Regions from separate parts of the Phytobacter diazotrophicus genome, predicted to be linked through region 4. Evidence: predicted binding sites of a transcription regulator. Region 4 holds the regulator's gene; each other region holds the start of a gene.
The links. The regulator PurR, encoded in region 4, represses purine synthesis genes. The targets are predictions, from matches to a motif close to CANGCAAACGTTTGCNTG.

Region 1 (4,386 bases), 1.1 Mb from region 4:
ATCCCCTGCCCGGCAGCGATTACCGTGCTGCTGATCTGTATTCAGCTTAAGGCGTTAACGCTGGGCGCTACGATGGTGGTGTGTTTCAGTATCGGTCTGGCATTAACCCTGGTTGCGGTGGGCGTGGGAGCGGCAGTGAGTGTGCAACATGCAGCGAAACGCTGGTCAGGATTCAATACTCTTGCGCGGCGCGCGCCCTATTTCTCAAACGTATTGATTGCACTGGTAGGGATTTATATGGGCGTTCACGGCTATTTCACCCTGCGATAAGGCAAAAAAATGCCCGCAAGATGCGGGCATTTTTGTATGCTTTCAGGGCTTATGCATAAACAGGGAAGCGTGCGCAGATATCCAGAACTTTACCTTTGACGCGCTCGATAACCGCTTCATCATTGATGTTGTCCAGTACATCACACATCCAGCCAGCCAGCTCTTTCACTTCCGCTTCTTTAAAGCCGCGACGGGTTACCGCCGGAGAACCAATACGGATACCGGAAGTGACAAACGGGCTTTTCGGATCGTTCGGCACGCTGTTTTTGTTAACGGTGATGTTGGCGCGGCCCAGCGCAGCGTCTGCTTCTTTACCGGTCAGGTTTTTGTCCACCAGATCCAGCAGGAACAGATGGTTTTCCGTACCGCCGGAGACCACTTTGTAGCCACGGTTCAGGAACACTTCCACCATTGCTTTCGCGTTCTTAGCAACCTGCTGCTGGTAGACTTTGAACTCTGGCTCCATCGCTTCTTTCAGCGCGACGGCTTTCGCGGCGATGACGTGCATCAGCGGGCCGCCCTGTGCGCTTGGGAACACAGCGGAGTTCAGTTTTTTGTACAGATCTTCGTTACCGCCTTTCGCCAGGATCAGGCCACCGCGCGGACCCGCCAGGGTTTTGTGCGTGGTCGTCGTGACGACGTGAGCGTGTGGAACCGGGTTCGGGTAAACGCCTGCCGCAATCAGACCGGCAACGTGGGCCATGTCAACGAACAGGTATGCGCCGATGCTGTCTGCGATTTCACGCATTTTTGCCCAGTCAACGATACCGGAGTAAGCAGAGAAACCACCGATGATCATCTTCGGTTTGTGTTCCTGAGCCTGCTTCGCCATGTCTTCATAGTCAATTTTACCGGACTCATCGATACCGTAAGGGATGATGTTGTACAGTTTACCGGAGAAGTTAACCGGGGAGCCGTGAGTCAGGTGGCCGCCCTGTGCCAGGTTCATACCCAGAACAGTATCGCCCGGTTGCAGCAGCGCGGTGTAGACCGCGAAGTTAGCCTGAGAACCGGAGTGCGGCTGCACGTTCGCATAGTCAGCGCCGAACAGCTCTTTTGCACGGTCGATAGCCAGTTGTTCAACGATATCGACATACTCGCAACCGCCATAGTAGCGTTTGCCCGGATAACCTTCGGCATATTTGTTGGTCAGCTGAGAGCCCTGTGCCTGCATTACACGCGGGCTGGTGTAGTTCTCGGAGGCGATCAGTTCAATGTGTTCTTCCTGACGTACTTTTTCCTGCTCCATAGCCTGCCACAGTTCGGCATCATAATCGGCAATGTTCATTTCACGTTTTAACATCCGCATCTCCTGCTCAGCTAACAATAAAGCAACTCAAATTTGAGGGCCCGTTTTGGGGAACGGCTCACAGTATAACTGATTCATATCGCGATAACAGGTCTTGACAAAGGTTTTTACGCAAACGATTGGCTGCGCGCCAGACAAGGGTTTGAGAGATAATGCACTTTGCCTTTGCAACGGAATTCTTTTCACGTTTGTGATGCAACTTCTTCACGTTTGAAATTCATCACCGCAGCCGCTTCCCTCTTTACAACTCCGCTGCCTCACCTATAAGATGCATTTTAAATGCATCTTATAAATCACCTGACAGGAAGCGACTATGCTTGACGTTCAAACCATCGAGACAGTGAAAGCCACCATTCCTCTGCTGCTGGAAACCGGTCCAAAACTGACCGCCCATTTTTACGACCGGATGTTTACGCACAATCCCGAACTCAAAGACATTTTTAACATGAGCAATCAGCGTAACGGCGATCAGCGCGAAGCGTTGTTCAACGCTATTGCGGCCTATGCCAGCAACCTTGATAACCTCGCCGCGTTACTGCCTGCGGTGGAAAAGATTGCCCAAAAACATACCAGTTTTCAGATCCAGCCTGCGCAATACGACATTGTTGGCCATCATCTGCTGGCGACCCTTGATGAGATGTTCAGCCCAGGCCAGAAAGTCCTCGACGCATGGGGTAAAGCTTATGGGGTATTGGCTGGCGTCTTTATTCAGCGAGAAGCGCAACTGTATGATGAAAATGCGAGCAAAACCGGCGGCTGGGAAGGAACGCGCCCGTTTCGTCTGGTGGAAAAAACCGGGCAAAGCACGTTAATCACCAGTTTTGAATTCGCCCCTGTTGATGGGCAACCCGTTGCTGATTTCCGTCCGGGACAATACATCGGCATCTGGCTCAAACCGGAAGAATTTGCTTATCAGGAAATCCGCCAGTACTCCCTGACACGCGCCCCTGACGGTAAACATTATCGTATTGCGGTTAAACGTGAAGAAGGTGGGCAGGTCTCAACCTGGCTGCATCAGCGCGCGCAGGTCGGCGACGTGGTACATCTGGTGGCCCCGGCAGGCGACTTCTTTATGAATGTCGAGGGCAACACCCCGGTTACGCTCATCTCCGCAGGCGTCGGCCAGACACCAATGCTGGCGATGCTCGATACACTCGCCCGGACTGGGCATAAAGCTCAGGTAAACTGGTTCCATGCAGCAGAAAATGGCGATGTTCACGCCTTTGCCGATGAGGTGAAAACACTGAGCAGCAAACTGCCTCGCGTGACGTCTCATGTCTGGTACCGCGCGCCTACCCATTTTGATAAGCAGGCGCAGGCCTTTGATAGCGAAGGGTTGATGGATCTGAGTAAGCACGAGTCAGCATTCAGCGATCCGGCCATGCAGTTTTATCTTTGTGGCCCGGTGGCGTTTATGCAGTTTGCCGCGAAGCAACTGGTCGGGTTGGGGATGAAGGCAGAGAACATTCATTACGAATGTTTTGGCCCCCACAAGGTGCTGTAAGAGCAGGAGGAATAGCCCTCACCCGACAGGGTGAGGGAGAGGATCAGATAGCCGCGTCGTCTTCTTCGCCGGTACGGATACGTACCACGCGGGCAACATCAAAGACAAAAATCTTACCGTCGCCGATTTTACCGGTCTGGGCCGTGCGGATAATGGTATCTACGCAGGTCTCAACGATATCATCGGTGACAACGATTTCGATTTTTACTTTCGGCAGAAAGTCCACCATGTACTCTGCACCACGGTACAGTTCGGTATGGCCTTTCTGGCGACCAAACCCTTTCACTTCGGTCACCGTCATCCCGGTAATGCCGACTTCGGCCAGCGCTTCACGCACGTCATCCAGTTTGAAAGGTTTAATAATTGCATCAATCTTTTTCATGGTTGGTCCTTAAAAACGCTTGCCAGTAAGCTACTTCGTAATCGGTTGCTCACACTACCATATTCACTACGCCATTACTCTTTAAAGTCGTTGGCATCCAGCTCATGGCGCGAGAGCAATTTGTAAAATTCAGTACGGTTGCGCCCGGCCATCCTCGCCGCGTGGGTGACGTTACCTTTGGTGATTTGCAGCAGCTTGCGCAGGTAATTGAGCTCAAACTGATTCCGTGCCTCCACAAACGTGGGCAGGGCCGTGTTCTCACCTTCCAGCGCCTGCTCAACCAGCGCGTCGCTGATGACCGGCGATGAGGTCAGCGCTACACATTGCTCAATGACGTTGACCAGTTGGCGCACGTTACCCGGCCAGCCTGCGGTCATCAGCCGTTTCAACGCATCGGTGGAAAAAGCGCGCACAAAGGGTTTATGTCTGTCAGCCGCCTGACGCAATAGATGGTTGGCCAGCAGAGGGATATCCTCCGCACGTTCCGCCAGCGCCGGGATTTTGAGGTTAACCACATTCAGGCGATAAAACAGGTCTTCACGAAATTCGCCGCGCGCCATTGCTTTGGGCAGGTCGCGGTGGGTCGCGGAGATAATCCGCACATTGATGTCGATATCACGGTTGCTGCCGAGCGGCCGGACTTTGCGTTCCTGCAACACACGCAGCAGTTTAACCTGTAACGGAATGGGCATATCGCCGATTTCATCAAGAAACAGCGTACCGCCTTCTGCCGCCTGGAAAAGCCCCTCACGGCTGCTGACCGCGCCGGTAAAGGCACCGCGCGCGTGACCAAAGAGTTCAGATTCCAGCAACTGCTCCGGTAACGCACCACAGTTGATGGCGATAAAGGCATTTTTGCTGCGCGGACTGGCATTGTGGATCGCCTGCGCCAGGATCTCTTTCCCGGTCCCGCTCTGGCCG
Region 2 (4,386 bases), 750 kb from region 4:
GCTGCGGCCAGGTACTGTATCGTGCCGAGCTGGAGCGTAACCTTGAGGTCTGCCCGAAGTGTGACCACCATATGCGCATGACTGCGCGTAACCGCCTGCATACCTTGCTGGATGAAGGTTCACTGGTGGAACTGGGTAGCGAACTCGAGCCGAAAGATGTGCTCAAGTTCCGTGACTCCAAAAAATACAAAGACCGTCTGGCGACGGCACAGAAAGAGACCGGCGAAAAAGATGCGCTGGTGGTAATGAAAGGCACGCTGCATGGTATGCCGGTTGTCGCGGCAGCGTTTGAATTCGCCTTTATGGGCGGCTCAATGGGCTCTGTCGTGGGTGCGCGTTTTGTTCGCGCCGTTGAGCAGGCGCTGGAAGATAACTGTCCGTTGATCTGTTTCTCCGCCTCGGGTGGCGCACGTATGCAGGAAGCGCTGATGTCGCTGATGCAGATGGCGAAAACTTCCGCAGCGCTGGCGAAGATGCAAGAGCGCGGCCTGCCGTATATCTCTGTACTGACTGACCCAACCATGGGCGGCGTTTCCGCGAGTTTCGCGATGCTGGGCGACCTGAATATTGCCGAGCCGAAAGCGCTCATTGGTTTTGCCGGCCCGCGCGTTATTGAGCAGACCGTACGTGAAAAACTGCCGCCGGGATTCCAGCGCAGTGAATTCCTGATTGAAAAAGGGGCGATCGACATGATCGTTCGCCGTCCGGAAATGCGCCTGAAACTGGCCAGCATCCTGGCGAAGCTGACCAATCAGCCAGCACCGAGCCCGGATGCGCCGCGTGAAAGCGTGGTGGTGCCCCCGGTGCCCGATCAGGAAGCCGAGGCCTGATAATACCGAAGGGCAGGGCCATCACGGCGCTGCCCTTTTGCTTTTTACATCGTCAAACATCCTACGGGCATCATGGAAAATAAACGCATTTTGCAAGCCACGTCGCCCCTGGCCGCGTGGCTTTCTTATCTGGAAAACCTGCACAGCAAAACCATTGACCTGGGACTTGAGCGCGTAAGCCAGGTTGCAGCGCGTCTTGATGTTTTGCGACCGGCACCGTTTGTCTTTACCGTTGCGGGAACCAATGGTAAAGGCACGACTTGCCGTACCCTCGAATCCATTCTTCTGGCGGCTGGATATCGTGTGGGCGTCTACAGTTCGCCACATCTTATCCGTTATACCGAGCGCGTTCGCGTGCAGGGCGAAGAGTTGACGGAACTCGACCACACGCGCTCTTTTGCCGAAATTGAAGCGGTGCGCGGTGAAACCTCATTAACCTATTTTGAATACGGTACGTTGTCGGCGCTGTGGCTGTTTAAACAGGCGAAGCTGGACGTTGTTATCCTCGAAGTGGGGCTGGGCGGGCGTCTTGACGCCACCAATATGGTCGATGCGGATGTCGCCGTGGTAACCAGCATTGCGCTTGATCATACCGACTGGCTGGGGCCAGACAGAGAAAGTATCGGCCGCGAAAAAGCGGGCGTCTTCCGGGGCGGTAAACCGGCGGTAGTCGGCGAAAGCGATATGCCGTACACCATCGGCGAGGTGGCTGCGGAAAAAGGCGCTCTGCTGATGCGCAGAGGCGTAGACTGGCAGTATGACGTTGAGCAGGGCCAGTGGCGTTTTCGCGACGGCCAGGGCGAGTTGACCGGTTTACCGCTGCCGCAGGTGCCGCAGCCAAATGCCGCAACGGCGCTTGCAGCACTGCGGGCCAGTAGGCTGGCGGTGAGCGAGCAGGCTATTCGTGACGGTATCGCTAGCGCAATTTTGCCTGGTCGTTTTCAGATTGTGGCTGAAAACCCACGCCTTATTCTGGATGTGGCGCATAATCCTCATGCGGCGGCTTACCTTGCCGGGCGGCTGGCGGCAGAGCCTAAGCGCGGCCGCGTGCTGGCGGTCATCGGCATGTTGCATGATAAAGACATCGCCGGAACGCTCGCCTGTCTGGAGCCTGTGGTCGATAGCTGGTATTGTGCCCCTCTGGAGGGGCCACGCGGTGCGACGGCAGAACAGTTGATGGCGCATTTACCGCAAGGGAAGGCGTATCAACACGTTGCGCAGGCCTGGCAGGCAGCGATGGCGGAGGCCACAGCAGAAGATACCGTGCTGGTGTGTGGTTCATTCCATACGGTGGCACATGTCATGGAAGCGATGGAAGCGGGGAGAACCGGTGGCAAGTAAGTTTCAGAACCGTTTGATGGGAACCATTGTGCTGGTTGCGCTCGGGGTGATTATTCTGCCCGGGCTGCTGGACGGGCAAAAAAAGCATTATCAGGATGAGTTCGCCGCCATTCCTCTGGTACCCAAACCCGGCGATCGCGATGAGCCGGATATGATGCCTGCGGCGACGCAGGCGCTCCCGGCTCAGCCGCCGGAAGGGGCAGCAGAAGAGGTGCAGGCTGGCGAGGCGGCAGCGCCGTCGCTGGATGCCTCCCGGCGGGCTGTCAGTGGGGCGACGACGCCGGATGTCACGATGCAACCCGTCGCGCCGAAGCAGGTCGAACAGCCAAAACCGGTTGAGAAGCCCAAGCCACAGCCACAGAAACCCGCAGAACAGGTGGCGGCAACCCCGCCTGCGGATCAGCCGCCCGCGGCGGATAAGTCTGCGCCAGTGGGTAAAGCCTGGGTGGTACAACTGGGTGCGCTTAAGAACGCTGACAAAGTTAATGAAATTGTCGGTAAACTGCGCGGTGCAGGTTATCGCGTTTATACTGCGCCCACCACGCCAGTACAAGGTAAAATCACCCGCATCCTGGTCGGTCCGGACGCATCAAAAGATAAACTCAAGGGGTCGCTTGAGGAGCTTAAGCAACTGTCAGGCTTGAGTGGTGTGGTAATGGGGTATAGCGCGAACTAGCGTGCGGTTTGTTCCCCCTCACCCTAACCCTCTCCCCAAAGGGGGCGAGGGGATGGTTTGCGCCCTCTCCCTTGAGGGAGAGGGCCGGGGTGAGGGTGTAAATACGAATTCAAAAACACGCCCGAAGAGGCTAAAGATCCGATGGCGTTGAATATTTTTTCAGCGCCATTTTTATTTACGCGCGGGAAGGAAATCCCTACGCAAACGTTTTCTTTTTCTGTTAGAATGCGCCCCGAACTGGATGACAGGGCGTAAATCGTGGGACACATATGGTCTGGATTGATTACGCCATCATCGCGGTGATTGGTTTTTCCTGTCTGGTTAGCCTCATCCGCGGCTTTGTTCGTGAAGCGTTATCACTGGTGACATGGGGTTGTGCTTTCTTTGTTGCCAGTCATTACTACACTTACCTGTCAGTCTGGTTTACGGGCTTTGAAGACGAACTGGTGCGCAATGGGATATCCATCGCCATCCTGTTCATCGCGACGCTGATTGTTGGCGCTATCGTCAATTACGTGATAGGTCAACTTGTGGAGAAAACCGGCCTGTCGGGTACAGACAGGGTGTTGGGGATTTGTTTTGGCGCGCTACGCGGGGTGCTAATTGTCGCCGCCATTCTGTTCTTTCTCGATACCTTTACGGGCCTGTCAAAAAGCGAAGACTGGCAGAAGTCGCAGCTTATCCCGCAATTCAGTTTCATCATCAGATGGTTCTTTGACTATCTGCAAAGTTCGTCAAGTTTCTTGCCCAGAGCGTAATCGCTCTGAGATGTGGCTTAACGAGGAAAAGACGTATGTGCGGTATTGTCGGTATCGCCGGTGTTATGCCGGTCAACCAGTCGATTTATGACGCGTTAACGGTGCTTCAGCACCGTGGTCAGGATGCCGCTGGCATCATCACGATCGATGCAAATAATTGTTTCCGTCTGCGCAAAGCAAATGGTCTGGTCAACGATGTTTTCGAAGCCCGCCATATGCAGCGTCTTCAGGGCAACATGGGTATCGGCCATGTGCGTTACCCAACCGCTGGCAGCTCCAGCGCCTCCGAGGCTCAGCCTTTTTACGTTAACTCCCCTTACGGCATCACGCTTGCCCATAACGGCAACCTGACCAATGCCCATGAGCTGCGTAAAAAGCTGTTTGAAGAAAAACGCCGCCACATCAACACCACGTCTGATTCAGAAATCCTGCTGAATATTTTCGCCAGCGAGCTGGATAATTTCCGCCATTATCCGCTGGAAGCAGACAACATTTTCGCCGCTGTCGCCGCGACCAACCGCCAGATCCGTGGCGCGTATGCATGTGTTGCGATGATCATCGGCCACGGTATGGTTGCTTTCCGCGACCCGAACGGTATTCGTCCTCTGGTACTGGGTAAACGCGATATTGGTGACGGTCGCACTGAGTACATGGTGGCGTCAGAAAGCGTGGCGCTCGATACGCTGGGCTTTGAATTCCTGCGCGATATCGCGCCGGGCGAAGCCGTCTACATCACCGAAAAAGGTCAGTTGTTTACCCGCCAGTGTGCGGATAATCCGGT
Region 3 (4,386 bases), 1.1 Mb from region 4:
TCGCATTGTCTTTTTTGATCTTGATGGCACTTTACATCAGCAGGATATGTTCGGCACATTCCTGCGCTACGCGTTGCGCCATCACCCTCTGAATGTCTTGCTGGTTCTGCCTTTACTGCCCGTCATTGGTATCGCCCTGTTAGTCAAAGGGCGCGCCGCGCGCTGGCCAATGAGTCTGTTGTTATGGGCATGTACTTTCGGTCATAGCGAAACGCACCTTAAGCGGCTTGAGCAGAAATTTGCCACCTGGTTTCGCGGGCATGTCACGGCATTTCCGGTGGTGCAGGAACGACTCACCAACTATCTTCTGGCCTCCGATGCAGATATCTGGCTTATCACCGGTTCGCCGCAGCCGCTGGTGGAACAGGTCTATTTTGATACCCCCTGGCTGCCGCGAGTGAATATTATTGCCAGCCAGATTGAGCGCCGCTACGGTGGGTGGGTGCTTACATTGCGTTGTCTGGGGCATGAAAAAGTTGCTCAGCTTGAGCGCAAAATTGGCACGCCGCTGCGTTTGTACAGTGGCTATAGCGACAGTAAACAGGACAACCCACTGCTCTATTTTTGCCAGCATCGCTGGCGGGTGACGCCGCGTGGACAGCTCCAGCAACTGGAATGAGCGTGTGCAACACATAACGGCTGTGTATAATGCGCCCCGCTTGTTAACTGGAGTGTCCCCCTTTGTCCAACCCTGAACTCAACCACGACTACTGGATGCGCCATGCGTTAGCGCTGGCAAAACGCGCGTGGGAAGAAGGCGAAGTGCCGGTTGGCGCGGTGCTGGTCCACAATAATCAGGTTATTGGTGAAGGCTGGAACCGTCCCATTGGCCGCCACGATCCCACCGCACATGCGGAAATCATGGCGCTGCGCCAGGGCGGGATGGTGTTGCAAAACTACCGTCTGATTGATACCACCCTGTACGTTACGCTTGAACCCTGCGTGATGTGTGCCGGGGCGATGGTGCATAGCCGTATTGGTCAGCTTGTCTTCGGTGCGCGTGATGCGAAAACCGGTGCGGCAGGCTCGCTGATGGATGTGCTGCACCACCCGGGCATGAACCATCGGGTTGAGATTGTCGAAGGGGTTTTGCGCGATGAGTGCGCCGGCATGCTAAGCGATTTTTTCCGTCAGCGTCGGCTGGAGAAAAAAGCGCAGAAAAAAGGGCCGGAGCCGCTTATTTAGCCGCGCCAGGCACTTGCACCACCAGTTTGTCCGGTACGGTCAGCGGATTGCGCGGGAAGGCCTCGCCTGGCGTAAAAGCGCTAAAGGGCATGATACCGTAAGGCGCACGATTGAACTCCTCCGCCGCCACCGCCGGATACCCTTGCGCCAGTTGTGATTTCTTCGCCGCCTCTTTCTCTTTTTCCAGCAAATACCCCACCAGGCTGATTTCGTATTTACGGATGTTTTCCACGTAGGCGTAAGCTTCATGCCCACGCGCATAGCCATAGGTGAGTTTGCTGTAATAGGGTTTCTGACTCAGCAGCGGCAGGCGCTGTTTTACGTCCGCCCAGCTATCCGGATTGCCTTTTGTTTTCACCGTGAGCGACCGGGCGTCGAGCATGTGCGCATAACCCATATTGTAGGCTGCCAGCGCAAACCAGATACGCTCGTCGCGAGGGACGCTGTCAGGTACTTTATCCATCATATCCTGTAGGTAGCGTGCACCGCCGCTGATGCTTTGCTCGGCATCCGTGCGGTCGCTCAGTCCCAGGCTTTGCGCGGTATTGCGGGTAAGCATCATCAGGCCGCGTACGCCGGTAGGGGAGGTCGCCTGGGTATCCCAGTGGGATTCCTGATATGAAATCGCGGCCAGCAGACGCCAGTCAATATCCTGCGCGTATTTCGTAAACAGCGGCTGGAGATCGGGCAGAACGCTGTCCACCGCGCGTAAGAAGGTGCGCGTGTCGACGTAATCAAAATCATCGCCATGACCGAGGTATTTCTCTTCCAGGCGCGCCAGGGTCCCGTCTTCATTAATGTTATTAAAGAAGTCGAGCATCGCCGCCGACAGGGTATTGTCGTCATCGCGGCGGCTAAACCAGGTGACCGGCTGCTCATCGCTGATATCGAGGGCGACGGCCAGTTCCGGATGGACGCGCTGGAACAGACTCACGGCGACCGAATCCGCTACGGTATAGCTGAGTTTGCCGTTCACCACGTCTTCAAGCAGATTGTTGGTGCCTGCTTTATCGTCCACCTTCCAGCTCAGATCCGGGAACGTCTTCTCTTTAAGTTCACGTAAATCGTTGATCGCCACATGGCCTGGGGCGATGGTGAGTTGGGTGTCATTGACGGTGGCCAGGCTGCGGGGGCGGTAGCTGCCAACGCGGTAAACCAGTTGCTGCGAAACCCAATAGTAAACCGGGCCCGGCTGGTAGTTTTCGAGGCGCTCATTGTTATAGACCAGCCCGGCTGCCAGCATATCGGCCTTGCCGTGGTCGAGATCATCAAAAAGCTGGCTGATATTCTGGCGTACGGTCACTTTCAGTTTAACGCCAAGATAGCTGGCGAACTGTTGGGCGAGCTCGTAATCAAGCCCGTAAGGTTTATTATCTACACTGGCATACGTCAAAGGGGACGCGATAGTGCTTATGCGAAGCTCGCCCCGCGCCTTGATGGCCGCAACGCGGTTGTCGGCTTTGCCGAACCAGGGGATAGAAGGCCACAGGGCCGCTGCCAGCAGCAGGGTGACGATGCCGATAAGCAGATAATTAATCTTAAATTTTTTCAATTAGTTAATTCTCTGCGCCGTGCGATGCCTCAATAAATAGCCGCCATGAATACAAGGATGTTTATCGGTCGTTGAGCGGCATTTTGCGCAACAATACGCCAGTTGGCAACTAATTAGCGAAGCCGCTACGGTTTGCTGCCAAATGCCACTCATGATTTTATTTCGACGCAAACGGTTTCGTCACCGCTCAGGATTCTCTATAATGACGCCCGTTTTCCCCCTGATGCACACTTAAAGCTTCGAAGACGAGAGACTTATGATGGAAATTCTGCGTGGTTCGCCTGCACTGTCCGCATTTCGTATCAACAAACTGCTGGCGCGTTTTCAGGCAGCCCGGCTCCCGGTGAGCAATATTTACGCTGAGTATGTCCATTTTGCCGATGTGAACGATCGGCTGAACGAGGAAGAGCTCACGCGGCTGCAACGCCTGCTGAAATATGGTCCGAACTTGAGCAGCCATACCCCAACCGGAAAATTACTTCTCGTTACGCCCCGCCCTGGCACCATCTCCCCCTGGTCTTCTAAAGCAACGGATATCGCGCACAACTGCGACCTTGGCAAAATCAATCGCCTTGAGCGCGGCGTGGCTTACTATGTTGAGGCCTCAACGCTGACCGAAGCGCAATGGGCAAGCGTGGCGGCTGAACTGCATGACCGCATGATGGAGACCGTATTTACCGCCGAAGCGGATGCGGCACGCCTGTTTGAACATCATCAGCCTGCGCCGGTGCAAAGTGTGGATTTGTTGGGTGAAGGGCGTCAGGCGCTGATCGACGCTAACGTGCGTCTCGGTCTGGCACTGGCGGAAGACGAAATTGATTATCTGCAGGATGCGTTTAGCCGCCTTGGCCGCAACCCGAATGATATCGAACTCTACATGTTCGCGCAGGCGAACTCTGAACACTGCCGTCATAAAATTTTCAACGCCGACTGGGTGATTGACGGCGAACAGCAGCCAAAATCGCTGTTTAAGATGATCAAAAACACCTTCGAGAAAACCCCGGACTATGTGCTGTCTGCCTATAAAGACAACGCCGCGGTGATGGAAGGTTCTGAGGTCGGGCGTTTCTTCGCTGACCACGAGAATGGTCGTTATGACTTCCACCAGGAAGCGGCGCACATTCTGATGAAAGTGGAAACCCACAACCACCCGACGGCGATTTCTCCGTGGCCGGGCGCGGCAACCGGTTCTGGTGGTGAAATCCGTGACGAAGGGGCGACCGGGCGTGGCGCGAAGCCGAAAGCGGGTCTGGTGGGCTTCTCCGTTTCTAACCTGCGTATTCCGGGTTTTGAACAGCCGTGGGAAGAAGATTTCGGTAAGCCGGAACGTATCGTTTCTGCGCTGGATATCATGACCGAAGGCCCACTCGGTGGCGCGGCGTTTAACAACGAATTCGGCCGTCCGGCGCTGACCGGCTACTTCCGTACTTACGAAGAGAAAGTGAACAGCCACAACGGCGAAGAGCTGCGTGGCTATCACAAACCGATCATGCTGGCAGGCGGTATCGGCAACATTCGCGCCGATCACGTACAAAAAGGTGAGATCACCGTTGGCGCGAAACTGATCGTCCTCGGCGGCCCGGCGATGAACATCGGTTTAGGCGGTGGCGCTGCCTCCTCCATGGCCTCCGGCCAGTCTGACGCGGACC
Region 4 (4,386 bases):
TATTCTCTCGAAGTGGTTGATGCCGTGGCGCGAAACGGCAGCTTTAGCGGTGCGGCACAGGAGTTACATCGCGTGCCTTCTGCGGTCAGCTATACCGTGCGTCAGCTTGAAGAGTGGCTGGCGGTGCCGTTGTTTGAACGTCGTCACCGGGATGTGGAGTTGACGCCGGCTGGCGTGTGGTTTTTGAAAGAGGGGCGTTCTGTTATCAAAAAAATGCAGATCACCCGTCAACAATGCCAGCAAATCGCCAACGGCTGGCGGGGGCAGTTATCTATCGCGGTCGATAACATCGTCAAACCGGAACGTACGCGCCAGATGATTGTCGATTTCTATCGCCATTTTAGCGATGTCGAACTGCTGGTCTCCCAGGAGGTGTTTAACGGCGTGTGGGATGCGCTGGCCGACGGGCGTGTCGAACTGGCTATCGGTGCGACCCAGGCGATTCCGGTCGGTGGCCGATATACCTTCCGCGATATGGGCATGCTGAGCTGGAAATGCGTGGTTGCCCGCCATCATCCGCTGGCGACAATGGTATCACCGCTCAGTGATGATACGTTGCGCAACTGGCCCTCACTGGTACGCGAAGATACTTCCCGCTCGCTGCCTAAACGCATCACCTGGCTTTTGGATAATCAGAAACGGGTTGTCGCCCCGGACTGGGAGTCATCTGCGGCCTGTTTGTCAGCCGGACTGTGTATTGGGATGGTGCCTGCGCATTTCGCCCGCCCGTGGATCGATCGCGGTGAGTGGGTTGCGCTGGCACTGGAAAACCCCTTTCCGGACGCCGCCTGTTGTCTGACCTGGCAGCAGAATGATGCCTCACCGGCGCTGAGTTGGTTACTGAGTTATCTGGGCGACAGCGAAACGCTGAACAGGGAATGGCTGCGGGAGCAGGAGTGAGCTGCTCCCGGCAGGATTAACGGCGATAGTCGCGGAACGGACCATCGGCAACCGAGCGGCGTTCAATCAGGCGCGGATGCACTTCAATCGACTGTGACTCTTCACGTTTGTTCACGATACGGTCAAGCAGCATGTTAAACGCGGTTTCCCCCAGCGAGTCTTTCGGCTGGTGAATGGTCGTTAGTGAAGGGGTAAAGAAACGCGAATTACGCACGTTATCATAACCGATCACCGAAATATCCTGCGGCACGCGCAGGCCCATTTCGTCTGCCGCACACAACGCGCCCATTGCCATAATATCGCCGCCGCAGAACACCGCGGTCGGGCGAGAGGACTGGGTCAGGATCTGTTGCATGGCGCGATAGCCGGACTCCGGCTCAAAGTCACCCTGCACGATCCAGTTTTCCGGCACGGTGATATGGGCCTCTTCCATCGCTTTCATAAACCCGCTCAGGCGGCCTGCGCCCGTATTGCGCTCAAGGGGGCCTGGGATAACGCCAATTTCGCGATGGCCGCGTTCAATCAGGTAACGGCCAGCCATATAGCCGCCGGCAAAGGCATTATCGATGACTGTATCGGTAAAATCGGCTTTTGCTTCGCCCCAGTCCATGACCACCATGGGAATGTGGCGATACTCTTCCAGCATACTGAGTAACGATTCCGGATATTCAGAACACATGACCAGCAGGCCATCCACACGTTTTTGCGCCATCATGGACAGATAGGCGCGCTGTTTTTCCAGGTTATTCCAGGCGTTACCGAGAATAAGGGTATAGCCTTTCTGGAAACAATTTTTCTCAACCGCCTCGATGATCTCAGCGAAATAAGCCGCCTCGCTACTGGTCGCCAGCAAGCCAATAGATTTGGTGTGATTGACTTTCAGGCTGCGGGCAACCGCGCTGGGGGAGTAATGTAATTCTTTAATCGCCGCCCAGACGGCGTTACGCGTCTCTTCTGCAACGAAACGCGTCTTGTTAATTACGTGTGATACGGTTGTGGTGGAAACGTTTGCTCGCTTCGCTACGTCTTTAATCGTTGCCATCAGATCTTACTCCAGACCATATCGTAAACTCCTGATAATACATAAGGTAAACGTTTGCCTTCCATCACCCTGTACCCATAGAAGGGATTGCAATACGCCGGGAAAAAGACACTGGACGTCAGGAGGGGAGTCAATGGCCGGTACGCTAATAAATTTAGCGTCGAATTTTGTCTGATCTTGACCAAAAGGGGAAGTGCTAAAACGTGTATCACCCTAAATCCTGCAAGATTTTTACGTTTATTTGTGCAAAAATGCGTTACATCACTTTTTGTGTGGAAATTAATAAGGAGAAAAATTGATGAGCACCGACCTGAAGTTTTCTTTAATGACTACCGTGATTGTACTTGCCCTGATTGTTGCTGCCGGGCTGACTGCCGCACTGCATTGATTTATCCCGAGGGAGAGGCTTCTCTCCCTCGTTTCACCCCTCGATTGTCATCAAATTAGCAATAGTCTTTTCCCATTTCGCTAACTTCTGTTTTTTGTGATTAATGTCATACTTTTGACTTCTGTGACGGTGTCGCGTGTCGACACGGCAATTCCGGAGTCTATTTATGAAGATTAATTTCCCACTGCTTGCCCTGGCGATTGGCGCTTTCGGCATCGGTACGACCGAATTTTCCCCCATGGGGTTACTCCCTGTTATCGCCCAGGGCGTGGATGTCTCGATCCCGGCGGCGGGTATGCTTATTAGCGCTTATGCCATTGGCGTGATGGTTGGAGCACCGTTAATGACGTTGCTGCTTTCACACCGGGCGCGACGTAATGCGCTGGTATTCCTGATGGCGATTTTTACCCTCGGCAATGTGCTCTCGGCACTTTCACCGGATTACACAACACTGATGCTCTCCCGCATTATCACAAGTCTTAACCATGGCGCTTTCTTTGGGTTGGGTTCTGTGGTGGCTGCAAGCGTGGTGGCAAAAGAAAAACAGGCAAGCGCAGTGGCGACCATGTTTATGGGGCTGACTATCGCCAATATTGGCGGTGTGCCCGCAGCAACCTGGCTGGGCGGGGCGATTGGCTGGCGCATGTCGTTCCTTGCTACGGCGGGGCTGGGGGTTATCGCCATGATCAGTCTCTATTTTTCCTTGCCGAAAGGCAGTGCCGGCGAACGTCCTGATGTGCGCAAAGAGCTGGCGGTCTTAATGCGACCTCAGGTGGTTTCCGCGTTACTGACGACGGTACTGGGGGCAGGGGCGATGTTCACGCTCTACACCTACATTTCACCGGTCCTGCACCGTATTACCGATGCCACCCCGGCCTTTATCACCGTGATGCTGGTGCTGGTGGGCGTTGGATTCTCCATCGGCAACTACCTTGGCGGCAAGCTGGCTGACCGCTCGGTCACAGCGACCCTGAAAGGCTTCTTGCTGTTATTGATCGTGATTATGGTTGCGATCCCCTGGCTGGCGCGCAGTGAGATCGGTGCGGCAATCAGCATGGTTATCTGGGGCGCGGCAACCTTTGCGGTAGTGCCTCCGTTGCAGATGCGTGTTATGCGTGTGGCACATGAAGCGCCCGGATTGTCGTCGTCAGTCAATATTGGCGCGTTTAACCTGGGTAATGCGCTGGGGGCAGCGGCAGGGGGTGCGGTGATTTCGGGTGGTCTGGGGTATACCGTTGTGCCGGTTACAGGGGCGATTATTGCAGGGATGGCGTTACTGTTGGTGCTGTTTTCCGGCAGAGCCAGCACAGAACGCACCTGCACAGCAGCAGAGTAAAAAACAGGAGGGTTTCCCCTCCTGATGATTACGCGGCGAGGTTCTTCGCGACAAACTCCCAGTTGACCAGCGTCCAGAAATGCTCCAGATAGTTTGGACGGGCGTTACGATAGTCAATGTAGTAAGCGTGTTCCCACACATCCACAGTCAGCAGCGGCGTGGCGTCGGTGGTCAGCGGTGTTCCGGCGTTTGATGTCGAAACAATGGCCAGTTTGCCATCGGCGTTTTTCACAAGCCACGTCCAGCCTGAACCAAAGTTCTTCACTGCGGCATCCGTGAATTTCGCTTTAAACTCAGCAAAGCTGCCAAAGGCTTCGGTAATCGCAGCCGCCACAGCACCGGTAGGTTCACCGCCTGCGTTCGGGGCCAGACAATGCCAGTAGAAGGTGTGGTTCCAGACCTGGGCTGCATTGTTAAACACGCCGCCCTCAGAGCTACGAATAATCTCTTCCAGCGTTTTGCCTTCCAGTGGGCTGCCTTTAATCAGGTTGTTCAGGTTGGTGACATAAGCCTGATGATGTTTGCCGTGATGGTACTCCAGTGTTTCCGCAGAAATGTGCGGAGCCAGGGCGTCTTTTGCATACGGTAATGCAGGTAATTCGAACGACATTGCTTCACTCCTTATTGTTGTAATGCACTCAATAACCTTATTGAGTGTAAGGATAGGGTAGCAAATCGAAAGGGGAGAAAAAAGAGAGAGTTACCTGCCGCATTAGCAGC

Region 1: a site for PurR is predicted at 1,688-1,705, ahead of glyA (serine hydroxymethyltransferase). Genes of this name have one in related genera too.
Region 2: a site for PurR is predicted at 3,045-3,062, ahead of cvpA (colicin V production protein). Genes of this name have one in related genera too.
Region 3: a site for PurR is predicted at 2,902-2,919, ahead of purL (phosphoribosylformylglycinamidine synthase). Genes of this name have one in related genera too.

Annotation. Positions count from the first base shown of each region.
Region 1 is NZ_CM125428.1:1,336,143-1,340,528, reverse strand. Features, by position in the region: gene ACS0RQ_RS06600 (nickel/cobalt efflux protein RcnA) at 1-270, shown strand, start outside; gene glyA (serine hydroxymethyltransferase) at 320-1,573, opposite strand; gene hmpA (NO-inducible flavohemoprotein) at 1,893-3,083, shown strand; gene glnB (nitrogen regulatory protein P-II) at 3,127-3,465, opposite strand; gene glrR (two-component system response regulator GlrR) at 3,540-4,386, opposite strand, start outside.
Region 2 is NZ_CM125428.1:1,641,031-1,645,416, forward strand. Features, by position in the region: gene accD (acetyl-CoA carboxylase, carboxyltransferase subunit beta) at 1-830, shown strand, start outside; gene folC (bifunctional tetrahydrofolate synthase/dihydrofolate synthase) at 903-2,171, shown strand; gene dedD (cell division protein DedD) at 2,161-2,847, shown strand; gene cvpA (colicin V production protein) at 3,117-3,605, shown strand; gene purF (amidophosphoribosyltransferase) at 3,641-4,386, shown strand, end outside.
Region 3 is NZ_CM125428.1:1,319,331-1,323,716, forward strand. Features, by position in the region: gene yfhb (phosphatidylglycerophosphatase C) at 1-619, shown strand, start outside; gene tadA (tRNA adenosine(34) deaminase TadA) at 682-1,185, shown strand; gene mltF (membrane-bound lytic murein transglycosylase MltF) at 1,178-2,737, opposite strand; gene purL (phosphoribosylformylglycinamidine synthase) at 2,994-4,386, shown strand, end outside.
Region 4 is NZ_CM125428.1:2,387,926-2,392,311, forward strand. Features, by position in the region: gene punR (DNA-binding transcriptional activator PunR) at 1-900, shown strand, start outside; gene purR (HTH-type transcriptional repressor PurR) at 917-1,942, opposite strand; gene cydH (cytochrome bd-I oxidase subunit CydH) at 2,241-2,330, shown strand; gene ACS0RQ_RS11715 (MFS transporter) at 2,497-3,666, shown strand; gene sodB (superoxide dismutase [Fe]) at 3,695-4,276, opposite strand.